Regions from separate parts of the Hafnia paralvei genome, predicted to be linked through region 2. Evidence: predicted binding sites of a transcription regulator. Region 2 holds the regulator's gene; each other region holds the start of a gene.
The links. Region 2 encodes CRP, which controls carbon source genes, mostly activating them, when cyclic AMP is high. Its sites were predicted from a motif close to ATGTGANNNNNNTCACAT; they were not measured.
Positions count from the first base shown of each region.

Region 1: the regulator CRP is predicted to act here: its motif matches at 6,572-6,589, upstream of msrB (peptide-methionine (R)-S-oxide reductase MsrB).
Region 3: the regulator CRP is predicted to act here: its motif matches at 1,937-1,954, upstream of aaeR (HTH-type transcriptional activator AaeR).
Region 4: the regulator CRP is predicted to act here: its motif matches at 5,475-5,492, upstream of psiE (phosphate-starvation-inducible protein PsiE).

Region 1 is NZ_CP083737.1:2,736,709-2,744,496, forward strand. Features, by position in the region: gene selD (selenide, water dikinase SelD) at 1-690, opposite strand, end outside; gene K9N75_RS12975 (NAD(P)H nitroreductase) at 915-1,463, opposite strand; gene sppA (signal peptide peptidase SppA) at 1,891-3,741, shown strand; gene ansA (asparaginase) at 3,916-4,932, shown strand; gene pncA (bifunctional nicotinamidase/pyrazinamidase) at 4,969-5,604, shown strand; gene K9N75_RS12995 (YeaC family protein) at 5,676-5,951, opposite strand; gene msrB (peptide-methionine (R)-S-oxide reductase MsrB) at 6,026-6,439, opposite strand; gene gapA (glyceraldehyde-3-phosphate dehydrogenase) at 6,922-7,788, shown strand, end outside.
Region 2 is NZ_CP083737.1:4,349,788-4,357,575, reverse strand. Features, by position in the region: gene K9N75_RS20225 (helicase HerA-like C-terminal domain-containing protein) at 1-664, opposite strand, end outside; gene argD (bifunctional acetylornithine/succinyldiaminopimelate transaminase) at 887-2,110, shown strand; gene K9N75_RS20215 (hypothetical protein) at 2,167-2,574, opposite strand; gene K9N75_RS20210 (YccS/YhfK family putative transporter) at 2,598-4,676, opposite strand; gene crp (cAMP-activated global transcriptional regulator CRP) at 4,720-5,352, opposite strand; gene K9N75_RS20200 (OsmC family protein) at 5,682-6,089, shown strand; gene K9N75_RS20195 (phosphoribulokinase) at 6,155-7,024, opposite strand; gene K9N75_RS20190 (DUF4153 domain-containing protein) at 7,060-7,788, opposite strand, start outside.
Region 3 is NZ_CP083737.1:4,193,001-4,200,788, reverse strand. Features, by position in the region: gene tldD (metalloprotease TldD) at 1-190, shown strand, start outside; gene aaeR (HTH-type transcriptional activator AaeR) at 900-1,820, opposite strand; gene aaeX (p-hydroxybenzoic acid efflux pump operon protein AaeX) at 2,234-2,437, shown strand; gene aaeA (p-hydroxybenzoic acid efflux pump subunit AaeA) at 2,457-3,380, shown strand; gene aaeB (p-hydroxybenzoic acid efflux pump subunit AaeB) at 3,472-5,433, shown strand; gene pyrB (aspartate carbamoyltransferase) at 5,780-6,715, shown strand; gene pyrI (aspartate carbamoyltransferase regulatory subunit) at 6,731-7,195, shown strand; gene ridA (2-iminobutanoate/2-iminopropanoate deaminase) at 7,390-7,776, shown strand.
Region 4 is NZ_CP083737.1:354,222-362,009, reverse strand. Features, by position in the region: gene malK (maltose/maltodextrin ABC transporter ATP-binding protein MalK) at 1-491, opposite strand, end outside; gene malE (maltose/maltodextrin ABC transporter substrate-binding protein MalE) at 1,003-2,193, shown strand; gene malF (maltose ABC transporter permease MalF) at 2,313-3,884, shown strand; gene malG (maltose ABC transporter permease MalG) at 3,901-4,791, shown strand; gene psiE (phosphate-starvation-inducible protein PsiE) at 5,038-5,445, opposite strand; gene K9N75_RS01600 (dicarboxylate/amino acid:cation symporter) at 5,686-6,933, shown strand; gene pgi (glucose-6-phosphate isomerase) at 7,061-7,788, opposite strand, start outside.

The DNA.
Region 1 (7,788 bases), 1.6 Mb from region 2:
ACCGGTGACATCGGTCATGGCGGTAACGCCGGCAATATCGGCGAAGTCAGCGCCGGGCTTATTAAGCTGACACATGGTTTCAGTCGCCACGCCTTGATGTTCTGGACGCAGTTTGCTTTTTTTCTCAGCGGTGGTAAGTACGCCAATCCCTAAAGGCTTGGTGAGATACAACTTACACCCCGACTGTGCAGCGCTATTTTTCTTCACGCGATCGGTGCTCACCATGCCCGTCACAGCTAAGCCAAAGATGGGCTCAGGAGCATCAATAGAATGTCCCCCTGCCAATGAAATCCCCGCCTGTTGGCAAACAAAGCGTCCGCCTTCAATCACTTTCTGGGCAATTTCCGGTGCCAACTTGTCTACCGGCCAGCCCAAGATAGCAATAGCCATGATTGGCTTACCGCCCATCGCGTAAATATCACTAATCGCATTAGTCGCGGCAATTCGACCAAAGTCGAAGGGATCATCCACGATAGGCATAAAGAAGTCGGTAGTGCTGATAATGCCAATACCGTTGCCGATATCATAAACGGCTGCATCATCACGGGTTTCATTGCCAACTAACAGATTTGGATCGACAAACTTGGCTTGTTCACTGTGCAGAATGGTTTCTAACACTTTAGGGGAGATCTTACATCCACATCCCGCCCCATGGCTGTACTGAGTCAAACGAATGGCTGGCGCAGTCATATCTACTCCTTTCCATTAATCCTCAAATTAGTTGGGATTGCTGTGCATACCGCTACGCAGCAATTTCGACTAAGGAGGTTGGTAGTCAAAAAAAATCGATGACTGCTATGTTAGCGCTTGGAGGCTAACTTAGTAAGGGAGCAGAGAAAATACCGGAAAGATCTGTGGAATAAATCGTTTGATTGCGCAGTAAACCAGCAAAAACGGATCACTGCGCAGAAAAATCAGAAGGCGCTGACAAACTTGCTGCTGTCTAACGGCGCAACACGAGCGGCTTTAAGCTGCGGCGTTCCGAGATACAAAAAGCCGACAATTTCATCCTGTTCACGACAGCCAAATGCCTCACGAACCTTAGCATCGCTGGTCCATTTACCTGTACGCCAAATGCCATTGAACCCTTGCGCCTGCGCAGCCATTTGCATCGCCATGACTGCACAGCATGCAGAAGCCACCTGTTCCCACTGCGGTACTTTGGTTTCCGTATTGCAATGGGCGACAACAGTGATAATCAATGGCGCGCGGAACGGCGCATTTTTTGCCTTCTCAATACCTTTTTCATCCAGCTGTTCTTCCAGCGCAATAGCGTGTAACAGCGAGCTTAAGCGTTCCTGCCCTTCACCTTGTACAGTAATAAAACGCCACGGTTGCAGCGCGCCGTGGTCTGGCGCACGTAAGCCCGCTTGATAAATCGCTTCTAATGCATCACCGGTTGGAGCCGGTGCCGCCAAACGTGAAGCAGATCGGCGTTGTAATAAAAGTTCAAGCGCATCCATAACGATCTCCAAAATGATCTCTTTCTAATTGATAACTGTTATCAACATTATCACGATTTGTTAACCTGTACCTCATCGTTTTTGCGCAGCATCTGGGCATAGCATAAGCTCTAATCTAAATGGCAAAGGTGTTGAGGCACCATTATGCTTGTTACAGTAATATACGGCACAGCAACCGTAACTCTGGCATAGTGAAAGCATCGTTAATCGCCGATGTTTTCAGATACTGGCGAGACGGTAACCCAAAATAATTCGAGTTGCATTGAAACGGCAAGTGAGTGACAGATTCGTCTGGAACAGATTTGAACAATGCTAGCATTGGCGCGCAGGGTGAGTCACAACGTTGAGACGAATAACCAATGCCGCCAACAAAATGCCGCTTGCAGTATGACGGGTATAAGACAATTAAATTTTATATGGAGAGCACATGCACTTTTTGTGGAGATGCATTTCAGGTGTGTTTCGATGGACCTGGCGGATACTGAATTTCATCCGTGAGTTTATTTTGAACGTATTCCTGATCCTACTGATTTTGGTCTGCGTGGGGATTTATTTCCAGATGCAAAGCAAACCGGTCGAACCGGTAAAAGGTGCGCTACTGGTTAACCTTACCGGCGTCGTCGTCGACAATCCGGCGATCAGCAATAAATTTAGCCAGTTAGGCCGAGAGATCCTTGGGGCAAACAGCAACCGCCTACAGGAAAACTCTCTGTTCGATGTGGTTGATATGATCCGTCAGGCAAAAACTGACCCTAACATTACCGGCATGGTGTTATCGCTCAATGATTTCGCCGGTGCCGATCAGCCATCACTGCAATATATCGGTAAAGCTCTGCGTGAATTCCGCGATAGCGGTAAGCCTATCTTTGCTACCGCCGATAGTTACAATCAAGCTCAGTATTATTTAGCGAGCTATGCCAACAAAATTTACCTCTCCCCGCAGGGCGTGGTCGATTTGCACGGGATGGCTACTAATAACCTCTATTACAAAACACTGCTCGATAAGCTAAAAGTCAGCACCCATATCTTCCGCGTAGGCACTTACAAATCAGCGGTTGAGCCAATGATTCGTGATGATATGTCTCCTGCTGCGCGCGATGCTGATAATCAATGGCTGAGCGGTATGTGGAACAACTATCTGACCACGGTGGCGGCTAACCGCCAAATCACTACAGAACAACTGTTCCCTGGCGCTGAAGGCATATTAAAAGGTCTGCAGGCCGTTGGCGGAGATACAGCGAAATATGCGTTAAGCAATAAGCTGGTCGATGCGTTGGCTTCACGCTCTGAGGTTGAGAATCTGTTCACCAAAGCCTTCGGTTGGAATAAATCGACTAAGGATTTCAGCGCGATCAGCATGTATGACTATACGCCACCGGCGGCGAAACAAAGCGGTAGTGAAATTGCGGTAATTTTCGCCGATGGCGCAATTATGGATGGTGAAGCTACGCCGGGTAATGTTGGCGGCGATACCACCGCGAATCAAATTCGTGATGCGCGTTTGAATCCGAAAATCAAAGCCATCGTGCTGCGCGTGAACAGCCCTGGTGGCAGCGTATCTGCCTCTGAAGTGATTCGTTCTGAGTTGGCTGCTGCACGTGCTGCAGGTAAACCGGTCGTCGTTTCTATGGGCGGCTTAGCGGCATCTGGCGGCTATTGGATTTCAACTCCAGCGGATTACATCGTAGCGAGTCCAAGCACGTTAACGGGTTCTATCGGCATTTTCGGTGTTATCAACACCTTTGAAAATACCTTAGATAGTATCGGCGTTCATACCGACGGTGTGGCCACCTCGCCGTTAGCTGACCTCACGGTCACTAAACCGTTGCCAGAAGCGTTCTCACAAATGATGCAAATCAACATTGAGAATGGCTACAACAACTTTATCAATCTGGTCGCCAAAGCACGTAACAAAACCCCAGAGCAAGTTGATGCAATTGCACAGGGGCGCGTGTGGTTAGGTTCTGACGCCAAGAAAAACGGTTTGGTCGATCAATTGGGTGACTTTGACGACGCGGTCAGTAAAGCGGCTGAATTAGCCAAGCTGAAAACCTATCAGTTGAACTGGTTCGTTGAAGATCCGAGCTTTGGCCAAATGCTATTAGGCCAATTTACCGGCTCCGTGCAAGCCGCATTGCCATCAGCGGTTCGTGCGATGTTGCCTGAATCTCTAGTGCGTATCTCCGCGCTGCTGAAAGATAAAACAGACTGGATGTCTACGCTAAATGACCCACAAAATCGCTATGCGCTCTGCATGAGCTGCGGTGATGTGAAATAACGATTAACACGCTTTTTAAGAGTATCTAGCTACAGCCCACCGAATTTGTTAAACCATTATTCTGGTTTATCGGCTTGGTGGGCTTTTTTTATTTGGCGTTAGCCCTATAATCCACTGCAATAGGTAATGACGCCTAATCCACCGCGAAACGCTCACCCAACAGAATCCAAAGCCATGCAGAAGAAATCCATTTACGTAGCCTACACGGGCGGCACCATTGGCATGCAGCGTTCAGAAAACGGTTATATCCCTGTTTCTGGACATCTACAGCGCCAATTAGCCTTGATGCCTGAGTTTCATCGCCCTGAGATGCCTGATTTCACCATCCATGCCTACGAGCCGCTGATCGACTCTTCCGATATGACGCCGGAAGACTGGCAGCATATTGCTGACGATATTGCCGCCAACTACGATAACTACGATGGATTTGTGATCCTGCATGGTACTGACACGATGGCGTTTACCGCCTCGGCACTGTCTTTCATGCTGGAGAATTTAGCCAAACCGGTGATTGTAACCGGCTCACAGATTCCATTAGCCGAGCTGCGCTCCGACGGGCAAACCAACCTGCTTAACGCGCTGTATCTCGCGGCAAACTATCCGATCAACGAAGTTTCTCTGTTTTTCAATAACAAGCTGTTCCGAGGCAACCGCACGACTAAAGCCCATGCCGACGGCTTTGACGCTTTCGCGTCCCCCAACTACCCAATGCTGCTTGAGGCCGGAATTAACATTCGCCGTATCGCACCATTGATGAATCAGTTGCATAGTGAGCCGTTAAAAGTACACCAGATAACGCCACAGCCGATTGGGGTGGTGACGATCTATCCGGGTATTTCAGCAGACGTTGTGCGTAATTTTTTACGCCAGCCGGTTAAAGCGTTAATTCTACGCTCCTATGGCGTGGGTAATGCGCCACAAAAAGCCGATCTGCTTGCAGAATTACAGGAAGCATCTGACCGTGGAATTGTGGTGGTCAATCTGACCCAATGCATTTCAGGCCGCGTTAATATGGAAGGCTATGCCACTGGAAATGCGCTAGCACACGCCGGCGTGATTAGCGGTTTTGATATGACGGTTGAAGCAGCGCTCACAAAGCTGCACTATCTGCTATGTCAGAATCTCACCCCTGAGCAAATCCGAGAGCAAATGAAGCAGGATCTGCGCGGCGAACTGAGTGTCACCGATTAGTCATCCTCGTCCATGACGATGAAAAAGGAATTGGCAATGTCAGCAGCATTATTGCTTATCGATCTACAAAATGATTTTTGCCCTCGCGGGGCGTTGGCGGTTTCTGAAGGTGATAGGGTCATGCCTATTGCGTTAAAAGCGATCGATATCGCGCAACATCATGGTATACCGATTATCGCAACACAGGATTGGCACCCAGCTCATCACGGCAGTTTTGCCAGTCAGTCTGGTGGAAATATTGGTGAGGTGGGCGAGCTCGCGGGTCTAGCACAGGTTTGGTGGCCCGATCACTGTGTTCAAGGTTCTGTGGGGGCGCAATTCCATCCTTCGCTGGATAGCAATGCCTTCGATCATGTTGTGCAAAAAGGCACCGACAAATCAATCGATAGCTACAGCGCATTCTTTGATAACGGGCAAAAAGCCTCAACCGAGCTACATCAGTGGCTTCAGCATCATCAGATCGACAAGCTATATGTTATGGGATTAGCGACCGACTACTGCGTGAAGTTTTCAGTGTTGGATGCACTACGACTAGGTTATCAGGTTGTGGTCATTATCGACGGTTGTCGTGGCGTTAATATCCATCCTGATGACAGCTCAGCGGCACTGCAAGAAATGCGGGAACATGGCGCGGTATTGTCTCGGCTAGACGAAATTGCGTTCTGTGTGTAACAGATACACCGCTTCGGGTAAAAAATCATAAGGGCGGGCACGCAACGCACTCGCCCTCTTCTCTTACGACGCTACGCCTCTGGTTTCAAACGAATAATCGCGTCGCGCTCAAACCCTTTTTTAAAATCTTGTTTACTTTTCATCTCGATCTGACCTTGAGTATTGATACTCATATGCTGAGCATCAGTGTTATGTCGCGACTGCCATAACATCACCATCTGCAAGCTGTTTTCTTTCTGCTCGGGCGTTAGGCTCACGCCATCCGGCCATTTTCCCAGTTCGACCGCCGTCATTAATCGCTGATAAATCTCCGGCGTCATCGCGGCCAGCAAATCGTCAAGTTCCATTTTAAACCTCACTAAGATGCACTTTGCTGAATCGTTTCTTCTGCGCTATAATAAGCACATAGAAAAGAGTTTCGTTAACCCTGAGTCTTTTCGCCAGAGTCTTCATCGGTGAAGCTGAGTGAAGCAGAATTCACACAGTAACGTTCACCGGTTGGCTGAGGCCCATCAGGGAAGACATGCCCCAGATGCGCATCACAATGAGCACAGCGAATTTCGGTACGCTGCATGCCATATGAGTTATCTTCAAGATAACGGATAGCATCTGCGCTGACAGGCTGGTAAAAGCTAGGCCAGCCGCAGCCGGAATCATATTTGCTGTTTGAGTAAAACAGTGGACTGTTACAGCACAGGCAGTGATAAATGCCGTCCTGTTTATTGTGTAGCAGTTTGCCGCTGAATGGCGGCTCAGTGCCCCGCTGTTGTGTAACGTAGCGTTGCATCTCAGTTAAATCGTTTGGGTGTTGAGTAGAGAAATCGTCTTTAGCCATTTGTGCGTTCTCAAAGAGGTGTTTTAATTTATTGCCGCTCACTTTTTTTGGCGATTAATTATAACAAACAGTTAACAATGGTTCAGCCGATTTTGGTCTAAACTGTTTAGCGAAGCGGCGGCAGCCTCATTTTTGTGACAGGCATCACAAATGAGAGTCGAGATGGATTGAGACTCAAAGGACTGCCCCCATGTATAATCCGAAAAGAGTGTTAATTGGGAGCGTGTAATTACTGTTCGTGTCAGGTTTGTGCTTTGATTTACAGCAAGAATTGACACGATTCCGCTTGACGCTTTATAAGGTTTTTGTAATTTTACAACCAACCTTTTATACCCTAAATAATTCGGGTTGCAGGAAGGCGGCAACTGAGTGAATCTTTAGGCGCTTACGTCAGTAAGTGACTTCGGTAATCACAAGCAGCCAACACACATGCAACGTGAATTAGGACGGGAATATTCACTAACCAATAGCTGGTGGAATATATGACTATCAAAGTAGGTATCAACGGTTTTGGCCGTATCGGCCGTATTGTTTTCCGTGCTGCTCAAGAACGTTCTGACATCGAAATCGTTGCAATCAACGACCTGTTAGACGCTGAGTATATGGCTTACATGCTGAAGTACGACTCTACTCACGGTCGTTTCAACGGCACTGTTGAAGTTAAAGATGGCCACTTGGTCGTTAACGGCAAAACTATCCGTGTTACCGCAGAACGTGATCCGGCTAACCTGAAGTGGAACGAAGTCAACGTTGACGTTGTTGCTGAAGCTACCGGCCTGTTCCTGACTGACGAAACTGCACGTAAGCACATCGCTGCGGGTGCTAAGAAAGTCGTTCTGACTGGTCCTTCTAAAGACAACACCCCTATGTTCGTTATGGGTGTAAACGATAAAACTTACGCTGGCCAAGATATCGTTTCTAACGCATCTTGCACCACTAACTGCCTGGCTCCACTGGCTAAAGTTCTGAACGACAAGTTCGGTATCGTTGAAGCGCTGATGACCACTGTTCACGCTACCACCGCTACTCAGAAAACTGTTGATGGCCCGTCTCACAAAGACTGGCGCGGCGGCCGCGGCGCATCCCAGAACATCATCCCTTCTTCTACCGGTGCTGCTAAAGCAGTAGGTAAAGTTATCCCTGAGCTGAACGGTAAACTGACTGGTATGGCGTTCCGCGTTCCTACCCCTAACGTTTCCGTTGTTGACCTGACTGCACGTCTGGAAAAACCAGCGTCTTACAAAGACATCTGTGCAGCAATGAAAGCCGCTTCAGAAAACGAACTGAAAGGCATTCTGGGTTACACCGAAGATGACGTAGTTTCTACTGACTTCAACGGCGAAGTTTGC
Region 2 (7,788 bases):
GATTGATAACGCCCATGCCATTGGCGTCGCAACGCATCAGATCGTTAATATCTAGCATCGGCTCGCCAAAGAAATGGTTAGCGCCCTGCTGGTCTAGCGTGAGCAAACCGCGCTGAATAGCGCCAATGGACGCAGTAGAAATGTTGCCGTACTCAGTGGTGAACTGTTTGGCATTATCCCCCACGAATTGCACCACGGCGCGGAGATCTTTCATGTCGAGCAGCAGCAGATTGTTGTCATCGGCAATCTTGAACACCAGCTGTAGCACACCGGACTGTACGTCGTTGAGATCGAGTAGGCGGGAAAGCAGCAGTGGCCCAAGGTCTGACACTGTCGCGCGAATAGGATGACCTTTCTCGGCAAAAATATCCCAAGGAACCACCGGACACGCCTGCGGTGACCAGTCGGCTACCTGCAAGGCATCTAATCTTTTCTGTAGCTTTTCTGAAAGCGTTCCTGCCGCTGCGATACCGGATAAATCACCCTTTACGTCGGCTAAAAAGACGGGAACGCCAATGCGAGAAAACTGCTCCGCCATTTTTTGCAGCGTCACGGTTTTACCCGTGCCTGTTGCACCGGTAATCAGTCCATGGCGGTTTGCCAGAGCGGGGAGGAGATGCAGCGTGACATTTTGATTCTTGGCAATGGTAAGCGGAGCGCTCATGGTCAGTCCTTAAATAAAGAGGCGGAATCTAACTTCCAAGTTCAAAGTATAAGCACGCTGTATCTTAGTCTCAACTTTAGCGTCGTTGCCAAACGTGGGATTCGGAGAAAACCCAAGAGAAAATACGGTTGCCATTGTTTGATTTATTATGCATATTTTATGATTATATTTTCACTCCCTGCGAGTGAGATTTTCTGGCAATGTAAAAAGGATGGTTGCGTAATGGCGAAGCAACAGGCAGTCGCAAGAGACACATTTGAAAAGGTAATGTTGCCTATCTATGCACCGGCAGATTTTGTTCCTGTGCGCGGAATGGGAAGCCGAGTATGGGATCAACAGGGGCGAGAGTATGTGGATTTTGCGGGAGGTATTGCTGTAACGGCGCTAGGGCACTGTCATCCGGCATTGGTGGCAGCTTTACATGAGCAGGGCGAAAAGCTGTGGCATGTTAGCAATGTTTTCACCAACGAACCCGCGCTGCGTTTGGCACAGAAGCTGATTGATGCCACTTTTGCGGAGCGTGTTTTCTTTGCCAACTCCGGTGCGGAGGCAAACGAAGCGGCGTTTAAACTGGCACGTTACTACGCATCGAGCAAAATCAGTCCATACAAATCCAAGATTATTGCGTTCCACCACGCATTTCATGGCCGCACGTTGTTTACCGTTTCTGTCGGCGGGCAGCCTAAATATTCTGACGGTTTTGGCCCGAAACCTGCGGATATTGTTCATGTACCTTTCAACGATCTCGACGCGGTAAAAGCCGTTATCGACGACCATACCTGTGCCGTGGTTTTAGAACCGGTTCAGGGTGAAGGTGGGGTAATGCCTGCGACTGAAAGCTTCCTTAAAGGTGTACGCGAGCTGTGCGATCGCCATCAGGCGCTGTTGGTATTTGATGAAGTGCAAAGCGGAATGGGGCGTACCGGTAAGCTGTTTACTTATATGCATTATGGCGTGACGCCGGATATTCTGACTACCGCTAAAGCTTTGGGCGGCGGTTTCCCGATTAGCGCCATGTTGACGACGAATGAAATTGCCAGCGCGATGCATGTGGGAACACATGGTACTACGTATGGCGGCAACCCACTGGCCTGCGCGGTAGCAGAAGCAGCGCTGGACGTGATTAATACTCCAGAGGTTATGGCGGGTATTGAAGAACGTCACTCGCTGTTTGTCGAGGCGTTGGCGAACATAAATGCTAAGTACAACGTCTTTACGCAGGTACGTGGTATGGGGCTGCTACTGGGCGCAGAACTGAGCCCTGAATACCATGGTAAAGCGCGCGATATTCTGCACGCCGCCGCCGCTGAAGGCCTCATGTTGTTAAATGCGGGTCCTGATATTTTGCGCTTTGCTCCATCGCTCGTTGTGGAGTTTGCGGATATCCATGAAGGTATGATGCGATTAGAAAAAGCGATCGGGGCGGTGATAGCTAAAAAATCGTAATGCCTGGCTGTGCGAATGGCAGTATAAGTCATTTAATTCATGGGGTAATTGATTGTTTATTTGGCGTCTTTCACTGATTGAGACAAACGCTTTACCGCTGCCGTCATATCATTGCAGTTGGATTCATACCCATAGTTTGGAATGGATTTAAGTCCATCAATATATTTTTGTTGAGTTGCGCTGCTGCTGGATTGGATCGCCACTGTAGAGGTGGTGGCTAATTCAGCAATCATGTAGGAGTAGCAAAGGTTAGAACTTAACCCTTGCGAAAATGTGCCAATGAAATACGCGAGTGGCATGACTGAAATGACGGCAAGCGTAGTGAATGCGATATGTATGAGCGGGTATTTTCTGAATAGCAGAAGAGAAATAATAAGTATTATTTGAAATGATATTAGCAGTAAAAATTGTATGTTCATCAATAGTTTGGCGTTTATCTTGGCATGAAGAAGAATATACGCCATTTCTTGAAAGACACGGGAGAAATTTAATCCCTTAATCGACGGCTCATCCAAATCCCATGATGTGGTCGTTGCCGCCAGGCTATCGATGAAATGGTATGCATGGCGCGCAGGTGCGCAATGATTCGGCGTAGATGGACTTCAATCTGGGTTACGGGCATTCCACTGGTTTCCTGCTCATCAGACTGGAAGACGGCGGCGTTATTGCTCAAGGTTGGTCCATCGTGTTCTAAGCGTTGCTGACAGAGCTGCAAGGCGATTTCACAGCGCTGCAAATAATCTTGCGCTAGGTTTTCAGTCAACATGTAGTGATCTCGGGCGAGGATTGTCATTGCGTTAAGATGCTCCACGATAAACTGGCTGTGAGTGATCCACAGACGCATGTCGGTCAGATATCTGGAATCAAACCCCGGCTCCTGCATCGCCTGATTTAGCGAGGTGAATACGGCATTATGTGCCTGATTGACCTTCATGCGGGCATAGGCTAAATCGGTTGCTTTCGGTTCAGGAGAGAGCAGTAGGCGAAGCTCATCTTGATATGCCTCTAGTGCCTGATGAGCATTTTTGCGCAGTAGACCACTTTGCCATTGTGGCCATAGCCAGATGGTACTTGCGAAGGCGAGAATACAGCCGAGTACGGTATCAATCAGTCTTGGAACCAAGAAATGGAGCCCATTGAGCTGTAAAAGCTGTAGGGTATAAACGGCAGTTACGGTGAAACCAATCACCGCCAGCCCGTAGTTTTTACGTAGTACCAAATAGGCTGCAATGGTGATCACCAGCATACAGGCCAAGGTGGCATTTAGCGGTAGGTCTAACTGTAGTAATCCCGCAGCAATAATCAGTCCAGCAAAGGTTCCTAGCGCACGGTGCTGGATCCTCACCCGCGTTGCATTATAGCCATTTTGAATGACCAGCATGGTCGTGAGCAAAACCCAGTAGGGTTTTGGCAGATGGAATAACATCCCCAAACTGCTGCCCGCAGCGAGAGTAATGCCTAAACGCGCTGCATTACGTAGCGCTACGGATTTAAATGAGAGATAGGCGCGTAATGCAGGCCAAAAAGGAAGGCGTTGCTGTGTAGACATCAGATTGCGCTGATAGAGAGGACGCTGACGAACTAGCAATCGAGCTACACGGCTAAAATGGTAATAGCAAAACTTTCCAACGGGGTTATCTGGGTGCTGATTAGCCAGCTTTTCCAGCGCGGCTAGCTCGTTATCCATCGAAAAATGTTTGGGGTAGCGGTGATACAGAATATCGCCAGCCACCGTTCTGAGCCTCTCTGATATGACTTGAGCGTTGCGGCGCAAAATAGCTTCAGCCTGACTTTTGGCGACTAGGCTTTGCACTTCATCGGGCTGAGATAAGCTAACGGTAATATGTTCTTGAAGATCCAATGCAACTTGAAAATAGCGCAGTAGACGTTTGTACTCAGGATTATGCACCAGAGATAACATGTGCATTTGTTGGTAGAGCTGGGTAATTAAGTCCATCACTTTTTGCTGGCGCTGTAGCAGCGGCGGCAAGGCCGTTTCTGGATCGATATGCTGAGTTAGCAAGCTATATTTGGCGTCCATATAGTCGCCTAGCTGCGTGTAGAGCTGGCTGAGATTTTCTCGGATCGGCTGCCCTTTCCATAAGAGAAACCAGAACCAAGTAAAAGCGCCATACCAGATGGTGCCAACAATATACAGCAGTGGCCCGTGCCAGATGGGAACTGTTCCAGCCATACTTAGCGTAAATATCGAAGCGACGAGTGCTGCGGGAAGAAGCCTAGCGTGTAGGGGGCTGATCTCACCGTTAACACCGAGCAGTAACGCAAGCCCAAGCATGATAAGCGGCAGCGGAATTTGCCATAGCAGGCATTGTTGTAACAAGAAACTGGAAAACGCGAATAGGCTGCCGCCAACGATTAATCGTTTGATGAAGCGCTTATGAGGAGTATCGAGCCCTGCAATGTTGCAGCAGGCTGGTACCAAAGAAAACATTAGACCAAGCTGTAGATTGCCGGTCAGTAGGCCAAATAAAACAGGGAGGCACAGCACCAGCGTTTGACGCAGTGCATAGTTGACTTCCGGGTGGTAGATAAACCGCCGCCACATAATGAAAGAAACCCGTGCAGCGATGCTACACGGGCATCATTTATCAGCGAGTGCCGTAAACGACGATGGTTTTTCCGTGCGCGGAGATCAGATTTTGATCTTCCAGCATCTTCAGAATGCGACCAACGGTTTCACGGGAGCAGCCAACGATCTGGCCGATTTCCTGACGAGTAATCTTGATCTGCATACCATCTGGATGAGTCATGGCATCTGGCTGTTTTGCCAGATTCAGCAGCGTCTGTGCAATACGGCCAGTCACGTCTAAGAACGCAAGGTTGCCCACCTTTTCAGAGGTAACCTGTAAGCGGCTAGCCATCTGAGCAGAAAGGCGCATCAGAATATCTGGGTTAACCTGAATCAGTTGGCGGAATTTCTTGTAAGAAATTTCAGCAACTTCACAGGCTGTTTTTGCACGAACCCAAGCGCTACGTTCTTGTCCTTCCTCAAATAAGCCCAGTTCACCAATGAAGTCGCCCTGATTAAGATAGGAAAGGATCATTTCTTTACCTTCTTCATCTTTAATCAATACTGCAACGGATCCCTTAACGATGTAGTACAGGGTTTCCGCCTTCTCGCCTTGGTGGATCAGGGTACTTTTGGACGGATACTTGTGGATATGGCAATGAGACAAGAACCATTCAAGAGTCGGGTCTGTTTGCGGTTTGCCGAGAACCATTCGCTATTATCCTCTGTTGTTATCGCGGCCCTAATATCGGGATACTGATCCAGACAGTGTGCTTATTGTGGCACGGGGCTTTGCTTATTAACTTGTTATAGCACTGCATAATCGAGATATAGAGTAATAGGCTAAGGTAATTGTTTCCTAGAGTTATTGATCTATACCCGTTTCAATCCATAAAGATCCATTTCGGCATAGTTTGTAGCACAGCTTTGTTCAGGTGTCTCGTGTTGTCTCGCTTCAGCATCAGAAGTGAGGCCTCGGATTGCCTGTTTTTTACAGAAAGCGTAGTCTGATGACAGAATTTAACCAAAGGGGCGATAAACATGCAGGCACGAGTGAAATGGGTTGAAGGAATGACTTTTCTGGGCGAATCGGCTTCAGGACATCAGATTCTTATGGACGGAAACGCTGGTGATAAAGCGCCAAGCCCAATGGAAATGGTATTGATGTCAGCAGGGGGGTGCAGTGCCATTGACGTAGTTTCCATTTTACAGAAAGGACGATTGGACGTGCGCGATTGTGAAGTCAAATTGACGTCTGAACGTCGCGAGGAAGCTCCGCGCTTGTTTACCCATATCAATCTGCATTTTATTGTCACGGGCAAAGGCCTTACGGATAAAGCCGTTGAGCGCGCCGTTGCGCTTTCTGCGGAAAAATACTGCTCTGTTGCGTTGATGTTGGGTCAAGCCGTTAACATTACCCATAGTTTTGAAACTATCGTGGTGGAGTAATTTGATTCACTTCATCAGGCACCGGTGGTTTTGTGCCAAGGTGCCTGATATTGCGTAACACGTTGTTATTCGATTTTCTTCCCTTCGATAAGCCGTTGCACCAACGGCGTCATGATCAGTTCCATTGCTAACCCCATTTTCCCTCCCGGAACCACCAACGTATTAATATGCGAGATAAACGATCCTTGCAGCATCGCGAGTAGATAGGGGAAATCAATATTGTCTAACCCTTGAAAATGGATCACCACGAAACTTTCATCTGACGAAGGGATCGCTTTAGCGGCAAAAGGATTAGAGGTATCAACCGTTGGTACGCGCTGGAAGTTGATATGCGTGCGGGAAAACTGGGGGGTAATGTAGCCGATGTAATCTTCCATAGAGCGAACAACGGAATCCATCACGGCTTCGCGTGAATGGCCGCGCTCACCGGTATCGCGCACCAGTTTTTGAATCCACTCAAGGTTAACGATGGGCACTACGCCGACCAGTAAATCGACATGCTGAGCCACATTGTGTTGCTGCGTGACGACTCCGCCGTGTAATCCCTCATAGAATAAAACATCTGTCGGCTCTGGCAACGGTTCCCACGGCGTGAATGTGCCGGGAACCTGATTGTAGGGAACGGCTTCATCGTAGGTATGCAGATATTTACGCGAGCGCCCACGACCATGCTGACCATATTCGATAAAGCTTTGTTCGAGAAAAGAGAAGTCATTGGCCTCGGGGCCGAAATAGCTGATATGACGCCCTTGCTCGCGGGCTTTTCGGATTGCAGCGTCCATTTCTGGGCGGGTATACCGGTGGAAACTATCGCCTTCCAACTCAGCGGCTTTCAGATGGAACTGTTGAAAGATCTTGCGGAAGGCTACGCTGGTGGTGGTAGTGCCGGCTCCACTGGAGCCGGTCACGGCAATGATCGGGTGTTTCGCTGACATAATTAACACGGCTCCGGTGGTTGGGGGGCTACGGTTTATCGTAAATCGTAATAACTTACATCTATGGTTGTATCCTGAATTTGGATATCGCTCCACTCTTTTGGCACGGCTTTTAACTGACCGCCGAGAATGATGTCTTTAATCTTAGCGGCATCCAGTGTGTTGTTGTCCAAAGTATCTCTATCGTTAAAGCGGATATGAGCAGCAATGACCCAACCCTGTTTCTTATAAGTATAAACTTGGCAGAAAGGCTCTTTGGGATCGCTGAAATTGCACAGTACATGCTCTTTATTCCCATCATTATTCAGATCTAACGTTGTGACAACACAAGCGTTAGCGATTAAATAGCAATCGCCAATGTCATTTCCTCGGCCGAGATCGTTTGGCAAAGATTCCCACCACGTTGATTCTGGTGAAGGTGTTCCGACCGCCAGCTGAATGTTCTTGCGTGCTATTCCTGGTGTAAACGCCGCATAGGGTCTTTTATCATCATCGCCATAGGATCCCCAGCGAGTGGTTTGTAATAGCGTTTTCTCCAGCTTGAGTTTACGCCGTGGAGCGCTGACAAATTTGATATCAGACCGTAGCGCCTGTAGCGCATCGTTGCCTCTGCGGCCGCTGTCAAAACGTAGCATGATGAGATCTAAATCATCAGGAGATACCTTTCCTGTGGAATATCGATTCATTTGGTCGTTCACGCTAATGCGATAAGGATCGATGATCGGAGAGTTGCACAGAACCACAATCACTGCGATTAGCCACAT
Region 3 (7,788 bases), 160 kb from region 2:
TAAACCGGTAAAAGGCGCTACGCTGATTGGTTCTGGTATTGAAGCAATGCAGCAAATCTCTATGGTCGGCAACGATCTGGCGCTGGATAAAGGCGTCGGCGTGTGCGGTAAAGAGGGGCAAAGCGTACCGGTCGGTGTTGGACAACCAACTCTGAAGCTAGATTCAATGACGGTGGGCGGGACGGCGTAACTCCCGTTTCTGAGATGCCATCTTCGCTCCATTTTGGTATCGGTCATCTATCCCCGCCTCAAACCCCGCCGGAGCATCTCCCTGTACCGGCGGCTCTTCCTACCAAGACTTAAACAATTATAAAAACAAAAACAGAGTGTGGCCTAATGCTGGTCACTTAAGCGTGATTTTAGGGGAAGTACACCGATGGGGTCGTAGCAGCTTTAGCTGCCGGAGCGCCCCGCGGTGTGCTAACCCCGTGTATCTCGATCTCTTAAACGATCAGCATTAGAGTGTGGCCTTTCTCTTTTGCTGTTGACCTTTTCTGGCACGTTATCGTTCAGCCGAAGGGAGGAATGAAGGCTAGGATTCGCCGACAGGGATGTCGGCGAAAGAACGGAGGAGCCAGGACAAATTTGCCCGGAGCAAATTTGAACAACGCTTGCGTTGGCCCCACAGGGGGGAGGCGCAGGGATGCGCCGAATACTCGCGATTGCCGTTCGTTCCGTTAAGGCCGGAATGACGAGATTCGGGCACCTGCGAAGCAGGCTGAAAGACGGTGCCAAGCCCGGATGCAAGGAGGCGGCGATTGAGCCGCCTTGCTCGGACGCCTGCACAGTGTTTATGCAGATTCCAATGCCATTAGGCGTACGAAACTTTACATATCAATTTCATACACTTAAATCTGAGGTTTTTTATCTCAGTTTCACAAAACATCCATAAAACAAATCTATGCCCCCTGCCTATAATCCTGATAAATCTCCCCAACCTTCGCGAAATACTCCGTCAAATAGTTGATGCATACCTGCACTTTTAGCGGCAGCTTATCTTTTTGCGTATAGAGAGCATAAACCGGCCTTGGGTCGGATTGGTAGCGGCTGAATAGGATCTCCACTTCTCCGCGTTTAATTTCATCAATAATCCACATCAATGGCACGTAAGCGATGCCTACGCCAGCGCACAGCCAGCGGATTAGTGTTTGTGAGTCATTGGTTACGAAGCGCCCTTGTGGTGACAGGCGCAGCGTTTGGCCTTCGGGCGCGATTAGCTCAAATTCGCTGTCTGGACGTACGCTGTAGGTTAGCCAACTGAAGCTGGCGATATCGCTGGGCTTTTCTGGGGTGCCTTGCTGTTGCAGATAGCTTTTTGCCGCACAGACCACCATTGGCATTGAACCTAGCCGTTTGGAAAATAGACTTGAGTCCTGCAGTGCACCTACGCGTACGACTAAATCAAGGCCGTCAGCAATGAGATCTGGAGCCGGAACACCGGTCACCAAGTCAATAGAAAGGCCGGGATATTCACGCAACATTCGCGCCGTCATAGGGGCGATGACGTTTTGCGCCATCGTGGAAGAACTGCCGATTCGCAGCGTACCCGTCGGCGTATTATTGAAGGCGTAGATTTGTTCATGAACTTCCTGTGCTTCAAGCAACATTTTCCGGCAGCCCTGATAATAAATTTTCCCTGCTTCGGTTAAACCAATGCTTCGGGTACTGCGGTTTAGCAGCTTAATATTGAGCTCGTTTTCAAGCTTGGAGATGGTCTGACTGATAGAAGAAACGCTCATCTCAAGCTGCCGCCCTGCGCTGGTAAAAGAACCACATTCCACCACTTTGGCAAAAACAGCCATACGCTTAAGTCGTTCCATTATTCAATCTACCTTAATAGGAGAGCGATGCTATAGCTGCATAAAACGCCATGCATCCAGAGTTTGTGGGGTTGATGATAGCTTAAATATTCTACCGATTGTTTATTTTAAATAAAAAGTGATTTAGCTCACATATTCTATACATGGTGATTATTATTGCGCTAAGATATTGTCATTGACGATGCGGAACAATCCTCTGCGTACCAAACAACGAAATGTCCTTCTGCAATCAGATCCTGTAGCTCACATCCTCTGACAGACATCCTTTTTTGCGTTAACCGCCATCAGCCAGCTTCCTAGGATGAGGGCGATTAGTGGATCGTGTCAGGCCGTAAATGATTGAGTTTGGGAGATACGGACGACCAAGTGTTTCGCGTTGAGCTAGGCTAAATATTATTTGAGTGGAGAGAACTATGGGGCTGCTACCGGTAATGGTCGTTTTTGGCCTTTCCTTTCCACCGGTATTTTTTGAATTGCTGGTGGCTTTGCTGCTGTTTTTACTATTTCGGCGCGTGTTACAGCCGACAGGGATCTACGATTTTGTCTGGCATCCGGCACTGTTTAACACCGCGCTGTACTGCTGTTTGTTTTATTTGATTACCTGCTTATTTGTCTGAGGTCACTGTGAATCAAATTATGATAAGAATGACCCGCATCGCTATTACCGTGGTCATCGTGATACTAGCGGCTATTGCCGTTTTCAAAGCATGGGCCTTTTATACTGAATCACCATGGACGCGCGATGCGAAATTTACTGCTGATGTCGTCGCGATTGCGCCCGACGTGAGTGGTTTACTTTCTGACGTTCCTATCCACGACAACCAGTTGGTCAAAAAAGATCAAATCTTGTTTGTCATTGACCGTCCTCGTTATCAAGAGGCGTTGAATCAGGCTGAAGCCGATGTGCGTTACTACCAGACGTTAGTGGCGGAAAAAGCCAAAGAGGCTGGGCGTCGTGTACGCTTAGGCGTTCAGGCGATGTCGCAGGAAGAGATTGATCAGTCGAGTAACGTGCTGGCGACGGTTCGCCAGCAGCTGGCAAAAGCGCAATCAACGCGTGATCTGGCGAAGCTTGATTTGGAACGCACCGTGGTACGTGCTCCTGCTGATGGCTGGGTAACTAACCTCAACGTTCATCAGGGCGAATTTATCAACCGTGGCGCTACCGCGGTGGCATTGGTCAAAAAAGGTACGTTCTACATTCTTGCTTATATGGAAGAGACCAAACTCGATGGCATTAAGCGTGGCGATCGCGTGGAGATCACTCCGTTGGGCAGTAATCGTATCCTATATGGCACGGTAGATAGCATATCGGCAGGCGTGAACAACAAAAGTTCTACTGCGGATAGCAAAGGGCTAGCAACCGTCGATTCCAACCTTGAGTGGGTACGTTTGGCACAGCGTGTGCCGGTAAAAATTCTGCTTGATGGTAACGAGCAGGAGTCTCCTTATCCTGCAGGGACAACCGCGACCGTGGTGGTTAGCAATCAGCAAGATGTGGAACGAAAATCGTCATCGCCGATTGTTCAACTGCTACATCGTCTGCGCGAATTCGGCTAAGTCGCTTTCCTATCTCATTTCACTGATGTTTATGCGATTTGCACACTAATAACGTGCAAATCGCGATCATTTTAGCGCAAAAGAGGCAATGATGAATAATGGTGGCATGTTTTTGCGCTTACGTTTTGCCTGTAAGTTAGCATTTGCTATCGTGCTGGCGCTGTTTTTGGGATTCCACCTGAACCTAGAGACTCCGCGCTGGTCGGTATTAACCGCGGCTATCGTCGCTGCGGGGCCCGCGTTTGCAGCGGGCGGAGAACCCTTCTCAGGTGCCATTCGTCACCGTGGTTGGCTACGTATTATTGGCACGTTTATCGGTTCGATTGGCGGCCTGCTGATTATGATGCTGTTTATCCGTGCACCGTTGGTGATGATGCTACTCTGCTGCGCATGGGCAGGAGTGTGTACTTGGATTTCTTCGCTGGTACGAATCGAAAACTCATATGCGTTTGGGTTAGCAGGTTACACTGCGCTGATTATTGTGGTGACTACGGCAACGGAGCCGCTGTTGAGTCCGCTGTATGCGGTAGAACGCTGTAGCGAAATCGTACTGGGTATCGTCTGTGCTGTGCTGGCCGATATTATTTTCTCTCCACGTTCGATCAAAAGTGATATTGACCGTGTCGTGAGTTCGTTGATCGTCGATCAATTTCGGCTACTGCAAATGTGTGTTCGGCCAGATGAACGTGAAGTGATTGATAAATCATGGAACGATCTGGTTAAGGGAACCAATGCGCTGAACGGAATGCGCGGCAATTTGATGCTGGAGTCAACTCGTTGGGTGCGGGTTAACCGTCGCTTAAAGGCGCTAAATACGGTTTCTCTCACGCTGATCACCCAAGCCTGTGAAACGTTTTTCATTAGTACCAATGCGCCAGAGCGTATTCCTAGTGAAATGCAGGTGTTGATCCTTGAACCAGTTGAAACTATTGGTGATGTTCACAAGCGTATGAAGCAACTGCGCCAGTTGCTATCCATGCAGCCGACCGGTAGCGTGCCGCTAACCATCAGTAGTTGGATTGGTGCCGCAACGCGTTATCTGCTGCTCGCTAAAGGTGTTCACACCAATAGCAGCATCAGCTCGGTGGAAGAAAATATCCTCGAAGGTGAATACGTGGTGAAACCCGCTTCCGCAGAGCGTCACCACGCGATGATAAACGGCTTACGTACGTGGGCTGCAACCTCAATTGGTGCGCTATTCTGGTTGTGGACCGGTTGGACTTCCGGTAGTGGCTGTATGGTGATGATCGCAGTCGTTACTGCACTGGCAATGCGCACGCCGAATCCTCGTATGGCCTCCATCGATTTCCTATTAGGCACAATGATGGCGCTGCCGATTGGCGCGTTGTTCTACATGCTTATTCTGCCAGCCACACAGCAGAGTATGCTGTTATTGTGCATTAGCCTTGGATTAATGGCGTTCGTTATTGGTCTGGAAGTACAGAAACGCCGCTTGGGTTCACTGGGGACGTTGGCATCGACCATTAATATTATGGTACTCAGTAACCCGATGACATTCCCTGTCAGCAGCTTTTTAGACAATGCGATAGGGCAGGTTATCGGTTGTTTCGTGGCGATGGTCGTGCTGTTCTTGATTCGTGATCGCTCAAAAGCGAGAACAGGGCGTGCTCTACTGAATGGTTTTGTCTATAGCGCGGTGTCTGCACTCACGACCAATCAGGCTCGCCGTAATGAAAACCATCTGCCAGCGCTTTATCAGCAGCTATTCCAACTGTTGAATATGTTCCCGAACGATATTGCTAAATATCGTTTAGCGCTGACGCTGATTATTGCTCACCAGCGTTTACGTAACGCGCCGATTCCCGTAAATCAGGAGCTCTCTGATTTCCATAAACAGATCCGCGCCACTGCAAATAAAGTGATTTCCGCAGGCAGCGATACTAAACGTAGAGGGTATTTTTTCCGTCTACTTGAGGAACTGAATGAATACCAGCAACGTCTGGTGCACTATCAGGCTCCCTATACCGTTACTATTCCTGTGAAACGGTTGGCGGATATGCTGGATAAGTACCAACATGCGCTGATTGATTGAGTCCTAGACTGGTTTTTGTTATCCGGCAGAGAAAAGGTAAACGTTTGCGCAGGATCATTAAAACAGCAATTTATCGCTTGCACACGCGCTCCGGCTGAGTATAATGCCCGACAATTTGCCGGGAGACTGCATGAAAAACGTTGTGGCTATGAGTGCTGTTTGGGTCGCTAGTCGACTAAACGCCCTGCCTGAACAAGGCGGCTGCCACCGTTTTTTCCTTCCGTTGCTAAAACGATCGTTAATCGCCCCTCAATGAGGGGCTTTTTTTTGCCCAGCGATCGCGTTGATGACATTTTAAACATCCAGTAACCCCAGCCAGCGGGCGTGAAAAACAGGAGAACAAGAAATGGCTAATCCGTTGTATAACAAAGATATCATTTCCATAAACGATCTAAATCGTGATGAGTTGGAGTTGGTATTACGCACTGCTGCAAGCCTGAAGGCACACCCGCAGCCAGAATTGTTGAAGCACAAAGTGATTGCCAGCCTGTTCTTCGAGGCTTCCACGCGAACTCGTCTCTCTTTCGAAACCTCCATGCACCGCCTTGGTGCCTCCGTAGTTGGCTTCTCCGACAGCAGCAACACGTCTCTGGGTAAGAAAGGTGAAACGCTGGCAGACACTATTTCCGTTATCAGTACCTATGTTGACGCGATAGTGATGCGTCATCCGCAAGAGGGGGCTGCACGTTTGGCCACCGAGTTTTGTGGTTCCATTCCGGTGGTAAATGCCGGTGATGGCTCCAATCAGCACCCAACACAAACGCTGCTGGATTTATTCACTATTCAGGAAACGCAGGGCCGTTTAAATAACATCAATATCGCGATGGTAGGCGATTTGAAATATGGCCGCACAGTGCATTCATTAACTCAGGCGCTGGCGAAGTTTGAGGGAAATCGTTTTTACTTCATCGCACCGGATGCGTTGGCGATGCCAGCTTATATTTTAAAAATGCTGGATGAAAAAGAAATTCAGTACAGCCTGCACACCAGTATCGAAGAAGTGATACCGGAATTAGATATTCTGTATATGACCCGTGTACAGAAAGAGCGCTTAGATCCGTCAGAATATGTGAACGTAAAATCACAGTTTGTTTTACGCGCTTCTTCTTTGGAAGGCGCTCGCGACAATATGAAAGTGCTACATCCACTGCCACGTATTGATGAGATCACCAATGATGTTGATAGCACGCCATATGCTTATTATTTCCAGCAGGCAGGCAACGGCATCTTCGCTCGTCAGGCATTGTTGGCACTGGTATTAAACGCTGAACTGAACTTTTAATCGAGGACGCTAAACATGACACACGATAATAAATTACAGGTAGAAGCGATTAAACGTGGCACGGTGATTGACCACATTCCAGCGCAGGTTGGTTTTAAACTGTTAACGTTGTTTAAACTTACTGAAACCGACCAGCGAATTACCATTGGCTTGAATTTGCCTTCCAATGCGCAGGGACGTAAAGATCTGATTAAGATTGAAAACGTCTTTTTGACTGAAGAACAAGTGAACCAGCTCTCTTTATATGCCCCGAAAGCGACGGTAAACCGCATCGACAACTATGAGGTTGTACTGAAGCTGACACCAACGCTGCCGGAGCAGATTGACCACGTGTTGGACTGTCCAAACAGCAACTGCATTAGCCGTAGTGAGCCGGTTTCTTCCAGCTTTAAGGTTCGTGTTCGTCAAGACGAGGTGCTGTTGAAGTGTAAATACTGTGAGAAAGAGTTTGAGCATCATGCGGTGATGCAAAACGCTTAGTATCGTTTTCTTCTAATCCTCTTTTTGGCAGGACGCAGCCATGGCAGAGAGGAGGCGATTGCAATAGAAATTTCCAGATTTACTCGGGTTTGCGAGGCCGCGGGTGGGTTTTAGCTGGCGGCTTCCTTATAATAGGCGACGAATTTATTCTTAATATTCATCATGCACATCCGAAAATCCTAATAGGAGTAGATATGTCACGCATTATCAGTACAGAGAACGCACCAGCCGCAATCGGTCCTTATGTTCAGGGCGTTGATCTGGGTAGCATGATCATCACTTCTGGTCAGATCCCAGTGAATCCGAAAAATGGTCAGGTTGCTGAAGACGTTTCTGCACAGGCTCGTCAGTCTCTGGAAAACGTGCAGGCTATCGTTGAAGCCGCTGGTCTGAAAGTGTCAGATATTGTGAAAACTACCGTTTTCGTTAAAGATCTGAATGACTTTGCGACTGTTAACGCAACTTACGAAGCGTTCTTCTCTGAGCACAATGCGCCATTCCCAGCGCGTTCTTGCGTTGAAGTTGCTCGTCTGCCAAAAGACGTGAAAATTGAAATCGAAGCGATCGCTGTTCGTCGTTAATTCTTCGATTCC
Region 4 (7,788 bases), 730 kb from region 2:
AGGTTGGATAGCGGTTCATCCAGCAGGAATACGTCTGGCTCAGCCACTAACGTACGTCCAATCGCCACACGCTGACGCTGCCCGCCAGAAAGCGCTTTAGGACGACGATCTAGAAGATGTGCCAATTGCAGAACTTCAGAGACTTGATTAACGCGTTGGGTAATTTCCGCTTTTTTCGTACCTGCCAGCTTGAGGCCGAATGACATGTTATCGGCCACAGAGAGATGCGGATAAAGCGCATAGGATTGGAACACCATACCGATGCCACGCTCTGCCGGAGGCACTTCATTCATGCGTTTGCCGCCGATGAGTAATTCGCCGGAAGTGATATCTTCTAAACCAGCAATCATGCGCAGCAACGTCGATTTGCCGCAGCCTGATGGCCCAACAAACACCACAAATTCGCCGTCCTGAATCTCAAGGTTCACGTCTTTAGAAATAACGACGTCTCCGTAAGCCTTATATACGTTGCGCAGTGCTACGCTCGCCATGCGTTACTCCTGTCTATCACTCGCTAAAAAGGTCCACTAACGCGGCATCTCACACTGGCCTAATCCGTAGCCATGCGTTTTCAGCAGATGCGCCTTATCGATTGCTGCCGATAGTGCGTGAGAAGCAAGCAAGCGTAATCATCCGTAACAAGGTTTTTCATGGGGGAGGAGATGGGAGGATGAGAGAGAATGGCTAATAATGAAAAGTTCATACCTTTCAGTGAATTCGTGATCCTGCTAGCAAAAATAACCCTGCGATTTTGTGCCTACATCCACAGAATAGGCGGTAGTGTTAACCAGATCACAAGAAACCCTCTAGGGGCGTAGAGGGGGGGAGGATGAGAAGCAATCTCGTGTAATAGAGTATGGCACTGCATCAGAAATCCCTTAACCACGGGGTCAAGCAACGAATTCGTGCTCTACGGCTTATCTGAACTGTTTTGCCTTCCTCGCAAAGCCGAACAGACATCAAACTCATACCTCGACAGAACAGAACAAGAAGGATTGGATAATGACTAAGAAATCAGGCATCAGAACGCTCGCCCTCTCGGCACTGGCTACGCTGGTTCTCTCCTCTTCCGCGTTCGCTAAAATTGAAGAAGGCAAACTGGTTATCTGGATTAACGGCGATAAAGGCTATAACGGTCTAGCTGAAATCGGTAAAAAGTTTGAAAAAGAAACCGGCATTAAAGTGCTGGTTGAGCATCCTGATAAGCTGGAAGAGAAATATCCACAGGTCGCCGCCACCGGTGATGGACCTGACATTATCTTCTGGGCCCACGATCGTTTCGGCGGCTACGCACAGTCTGGCCTGCTGGCCGAAATCCATCCTTCTAAAGCGTTCCAAGACAAACTCTATCCGTTCACTTGGGATGCCGTACGCTATAACGGCAAGCTGATTGCCTATCCTGTCGCAGTTGAAGCGCTGTCGCTGATTTACAACAAAGATATCCTGCCGGAACCACCAAAGACTTGGGAGGAGATCCCTGCTCTGGATAAAGAGTTACGTGCAAAAGGCAAGAGCGCCATCATGTGGAACTTACAAGAACCGTACTTCACATGGCCAATTATCGCGGCTGATGGTGGGTATGCGTTCAAATACGACAACGGCACCTACAACATTAAAGACGTCGGGGTGAACAACGCGGGCTCTCAGGCGGGTTTGCAGTTCATCGTCGACTTGGTGAAAAACAAACATATCAATGCGGATACTGATTATTCCATCGCCGAAGCGGCGTTTAACAAAGGCCAAACGGCGATGACCATTAATGGCCCTTGGGCTTGGTCAAACATCGATAAGAGCAACATCAACTACGGTGTCGCGCTGTTACCTACCTTCAAAGGTCATCCGTCAAAACCTTTCGTGGGCGTACTTAGCGCAGGGATTAACGCCGCCAGCCCGAATAAAGAATTGGCCACCGAGTTTCTGGAAAACTATCTGATGACCAACGCAGGTCTGGAACAAATTAACAAAGACAAACCGTTGGGCGCCGTCGCGCTGAAGTCTTATCAGGAAACCTTAGAAAAAGATCCTAAGATTGCAGCCACCATGCAGAACGCCCAGAAAGGCGAAATTATGCCAAACATTCCGCAAATGAGCGCTTTCTGGTACGCAGAGCGTAGCGCCATCATCAATGCGGTGAATGGTCGTCAAAGTGTGAAAGAAGCATTAACTGGTGCAGAACAACGCATGACCAAGTAGTTGACATGAGATGCCCCCTAACGCCACAAGGCGCTAGGGGGAAACCGTTCTTGTATGTTTCAGATGAAAAATAGTTGTCCGTAACCGCCTTCGGCGTAAGAGAAATGAGGGAGTGTTTTATGTCGTTATCCCATACAGAATATCCAATCGCGAAGCCGGATAAATGGTGGCAGAGTGACATATTGAAATGGATAGTTATCGCCGCAATGTGTCTATTTACAGGCTACCTCACCATCGTGATGTATGCACAAGGTGAATACCTTTTCGCCATGCTGACGCTGGTTTTACTGGGGTCAGGTTTATACATTTTTGCCAACCGTAAAGCCTATGCGTGGCGCTACGTCTATCCCGGTCTGGCAGGAATGGGGCTATTCGTTCTGTTTCCTCTGATCTGCACCATCGCTATTGCTTTTACCAACTACAGCAGCACCAACCAACTGACATTCGAACGTGCGCAATCTGTACTGATGCAGAGACAATTTACCACGGGGAAAACCTACGGTTTTGGTCTCTATCCAGAAGGGAATCAGTGGCGCTTACAGCTCGCCGATAGCGAAAACGGCCAATTTTATATCTCAGAACCTTTTAGCTTCAGCGCCCAAGAACAGCGGCTGACCATGAAGCCAGAAAGCACAGAGCCTGCCGGAGAACGAGCCACTCTACGCGTTATTACTCAGAACCGTCAGGCGCTGAATAATATTGTGGCAGTCCTCCCGCAAAACGGTGAATTACGCATGAGTTCTCTGCGTCAGTTCGCTGGCACAAGCCCACTCTACTCACTTGAAAAAGATGGCGAAACACTAAAAAACAATCAGACTGGCACGCTCTATCGCCCTAACACCGACATTGGTTTCTATCAGGCGGTGAATGCCCAAGGACAATGGGAGAATGAGCAGCTCAGCCCCGGTTTTACCGTCTCGATAGGCTGGAAAAACTTCATGCGAGTGGTGCAGGATGAAGGTATCCGTCAGCCCTTCGTCAGCATATTTATTTGGACCATCATCTTCTCGGTGCTCACCGTCGTTTTCACCGTCGCCGTCGGCATGGTATTGGCTTGTGTCGTTCAGTGGGAAGCGTTGAAAGGTAAAGCTATTTATCGCGTGATGCTGATTCTGCCCTACGCCGTTCCCTCATTTATTTCAATATTGATCTTTAAGGGGTTGTTCAACCAAAGCTTTGGTGAGATCAACATGCTGCTGAGTCATCTGTTTGGCATCAAACCCGCTTGGTTCAGCGATCCGTTGACGGCCAAAAGTATGATTTTGATCGTCAACACCTGGCTCGGATACCCCTATATGATGATTCTATGCATGGGCTTGCTGAAGGCGATTCCTGACGATTTATATGAGGCTTCGGCAATGGATGGCGCGGGGCCGATGCAAAACTTCTTCCGCATCACATTACCGCTGCTGATTAAGCCGTTAACACCGCTGATGATCGCCAGTTTTGCTTTCAACTTTAACAACTTCGTTCTGATTCAGCTGTTAACCAACGGCGGGCCTGACATGCTGGGTACTTCAACGCCTGCGGGCTACACCGACCTGTTGGTCAGCTACACCTACCGCATTGCGTTTGAAGGCGGTGGCGGACAAGACTTTGGTCTGGCGGCCGCGATTGCCACTCTGATTTTCCTGTTGGTTGGCGCGTTGGCGATTCTCAATCTGAAAGCCAGCAAAATGAATTTCGATTAAGGAGAGGGACCACGATATGGCAATGGTTCAACCAAAATCCCAGCGTTTACGACTGCTGTTTACTCATCTGATGATGCTGGCATTTATCTGCATGATCATGTTCCCACTGCTGATGGTGATTGCAATTTCGTTGCGCTCCGGCAACTTTGCCACTGGTAGCCTAATCCCAGAGAAGATTTCGTGGGAACACTGGCAATTAGCGTTAGGTATGACCGTCACCAACGCAGACGGCAGCGTCACGCCACCACCTTTCCCCGTTCTGCTTTGGCTATGGAACTCAATCAAAATCGCCGTTATTACCGCAGTGGGTATTGTTACGCTTTCCACTACCTGTGCTTACGCTTTTGCCCGTATGAAATTTAAAGGTAAGAGTTCACTGCTCAAGGGCATGCTGATTTTTCAGATGTTCCCTGCGGTTCTTTCTTTAGTCGCGCTATATGCCTTATTCGACCGTATTGGCCAATATGTTCCGTTCCTCGGATTAAATACCCACGGCGGCGTCATTTTTGCCTATATGGGGGGGATTGCTCTGCATGTTTGGACCATTAAGGGCTATTTTGAAACTATCGATAACTCGCTAGAAGAAGCCGCTGCACTGGATGGCGCTACGCCGTGGCAGGCGTTTCGCTTGGTTCTGTTGCCGCTTTCGGTACCAATTTTGGCTGTGGTATTCATTCTGTCATTTATTGCCGCGATTACCGAAGTGCCGGTTGCCTCCCTGTTGTTGCGCGATGTGAATAGCTATACGTTGGCGGTCGGTATGCAGCAGTATCTCAATCCGCAAAACTACCTGTGGGGCGACTTTGCCGCAGCGGCAGTGCTGTCGGCCATTCCGATTACGGCCGTATTCCTGCTTGCGCAGCGTTGGCTGGTAGGCGGACTGACGTCCGGTGGTGTGAAAGGGTAATGCGTGGAAAAACCTGTGTCTTTGTTATTGCCGTTTTTATCATTAGCTCGAGGTTATAGCCATATGCTATGACCTCTTTGGCGGCCATTGGCCTAATGCTGGTCACTTAAGCGTGATTTTAGGGGAAGTACACCGATGGGGTCGTAGCAGCTTTAGCTGCCGGAGCGCCCCGCGGTGTGCTAGCCCCGTGTATCTCGATCTCTTAAACGATCAGCATTACCCATTGGCCGCCTTTTCTTTTTAGCTCTACTCGCGCTTGAGTTTTTCTGTATTCGCAAGGTATAACGCAACCACCAGCACCAAAATGGCGGCAGAATAGATCAATGTATCTGCCGGACTTTTGTGGTCGACGATAATCAGACGAATAATCGCGGTAATGCCGATGTAGATAAAATAGCGCAGCGGGAAATGGTATCCCGATTGGAAATACTTCACGATCAGCGCAATAAACTCGAAGTAGAGAAAATAAATCACTATCCCTTCGATCAGTAGATAGGAAGACGCGGTTTCGCTGGCGTTAAACAGCACCGTACCCAGCGTAAATGTCTCCTTTCCAAGAAATACCACCAGAATCACGGCCAGCATCAACAGCCCCGCGTTCAGGATCCACTGTAAAATCTTGGCGATAGTGCTCGATTGTTTGCTACCTGGCATTAATGTTCCTTTTGCCGTTGAAGTCGTTTATGTGATCAAGTTAACAAAATGACTATTTTGTCGTCTATCCCCTGTGAAAAATAAATACCTAAATCCTCTAAGAGAAATCCAACCAGTTCCACATTTTGCGACATTTTTTTGTTAATCGTTTTACTATGGCTCCCGGCTAATATTCGCCAAGAAACGAATCATTGCCGTAGCTTATACCAGGGCGTTCCAACGATTGAGAAACAAAATAATATGAAAATACTGCGTCATTACGGTTTTACTATTTGCTTACTGCTAGGGATCATTCTTGGTGGCTTATCCGGCATCATTTTCGGAGAAAAAGCGGCGATCGTGCAGCCAATCGGCGATCTATTTCTTAATCTGATGTTTGTCGTCATCGTGCCGCTCGTGTTCCTCAGCATTTCATCGTCAATTGCAGAAATGAAGCAAATGGCTCGGCTCGGGAAAATCATGGGGACGGTCTTTGCCGTATTTCTTAGCACCGCGCTCATTGCCGCCGTTATCGCCTTCATTGGCACCCAAATTTATAATCCATTCCAAAACGTAGACGTCAGCACGCTGATTGCCCATTTGCCACCTGCGCCAGATTCGCACGGTAAAAGTTTGGGAGAAATCATCGTGAATACGTTCACAGTGCCTGACTTCCTGCAGTTGTTTACTAAATCCAGCCTTCTGCCGTTGATTGTTTTCTCGGTGCTGCTTGGTTTGGCGACCTCAATGTCAGGTGAAAAAGGCCAGCCAGTGGCTGATTTTCTTACCGCAGGTACGACCGTTATTCTGCGCATGGTCAAGATTATCATGTACGCCGCACCTGTCGGTTTAGGCTGTTACTTTGCCGCCACCGTAGGTCACTTAGGTCCACAAATTATCAATGGCTACCTGAACGCGTTTCTGTTGTATCTGATGCTAACGGTTATCTACTTCTTCGGCGCAAATACGCTGTATGCCTTCGTGGCCGGCGGAAAACTTGGCGTCAAAGTTTTCTGGTCAAACGTTTTGACTCCAGCGATTACCGCCGTGGCAACGTCATCAAGCGCAGCCTGTATTCCAGCCAATCTGGTCGCAACGAAGAAAATGGGAGTACCCGATGATATCGCTGAAACCGTGATCCCTTTGGGCGCTAACACCCATAAAGATGGCTCGGTCATTGGTGGCATCATCAAAATTGTGTTTCTGTTTACGCTGTTCCATAAGGATATGAGCGATCCCATGAACATCGCAGCCATTATCAGCGTGGCATTCTTAGTCGGTGCGGTCATGGGCGCAATCCCCAGCGGGGGTATGACGGGCGAGCTGATGATTTGCTCAGTCTTTGGCTTCTCACCAGAACTGGTCGGTACCATCATGATTATCAGCACAATCATCGACGTTCCAGCCACGCTGCTGAACTCCACTGGTAATACCGTGTGCGCCATGATGGTCACTCGGTTTGTGGAAGGAAAGGATTGGCTAAAACGCAGGGTATGTATTCAGGGTTAAGTCCACAATAAATCTGTGGATTTCTATATAGTATCGTACTTCCGGTTTGAGAGAAGAACCAAATCAAACAAAAATGCCACCCCAAGGGATGGCATTTTTTATACTTGAATTTACCCCATTAACTCGCTTATGCGCGCCACTTTTTGAAACGGTTAATCAGCGCATTGGTTGAGCTATCGTGGCTTTTCACGTCTTCACTACCGTTCAATTCAGGCAGGATACGGTTAGCCAGTTGTTTGCCCAGCTCAACGCCCCACTGGTCGAACGTGAAGATATTCAGGATTGCACCTTGGGTGAAGATTTTGTGTTCGTATAGCGCAATCAACAGACCCAAACTATATGGTGTGATTTCACGCAGCAGAATGGAGTTGGTCGGGCGGTTACCTTCAAACACTTTAAACGGCACGATGTGCGCCACTTCAGCCGCCGTTTTACCTGCTTTAGCAAACTCCTCTTCCACTTCTTCACGCGATTTACCGAAAGCCAAAGCTTCGGTCTGAGCAAAGAAGTTAGATAACAGCTTGCTGTGGTGGTCTCCCAACGCATTGTGGCTAATCGCTGGAGCGATGAAGTCGCAAGGAACCAGTTTAGTCCCCTGATGGATTAGCTGGTAGAAGGCATGCTGACCATTAGTCCCCGGTTCGCCCCAGATAATTGGACCTGTTTGATAGGTGACTGGATTGCCGTTACGGTCAACGTATTTACCGTTGGACTCCATATTCCCCTGCTGGAAATAGGCTGGGAAACGATGCATATACTGGTCATATGGCAGAATGGCTTCAGTTTCAGCACCGAAGAAATTGTTGTACCAAATACCGATCAGCGCCAACTGCACCGGCAGGTTTTGTTCAATCG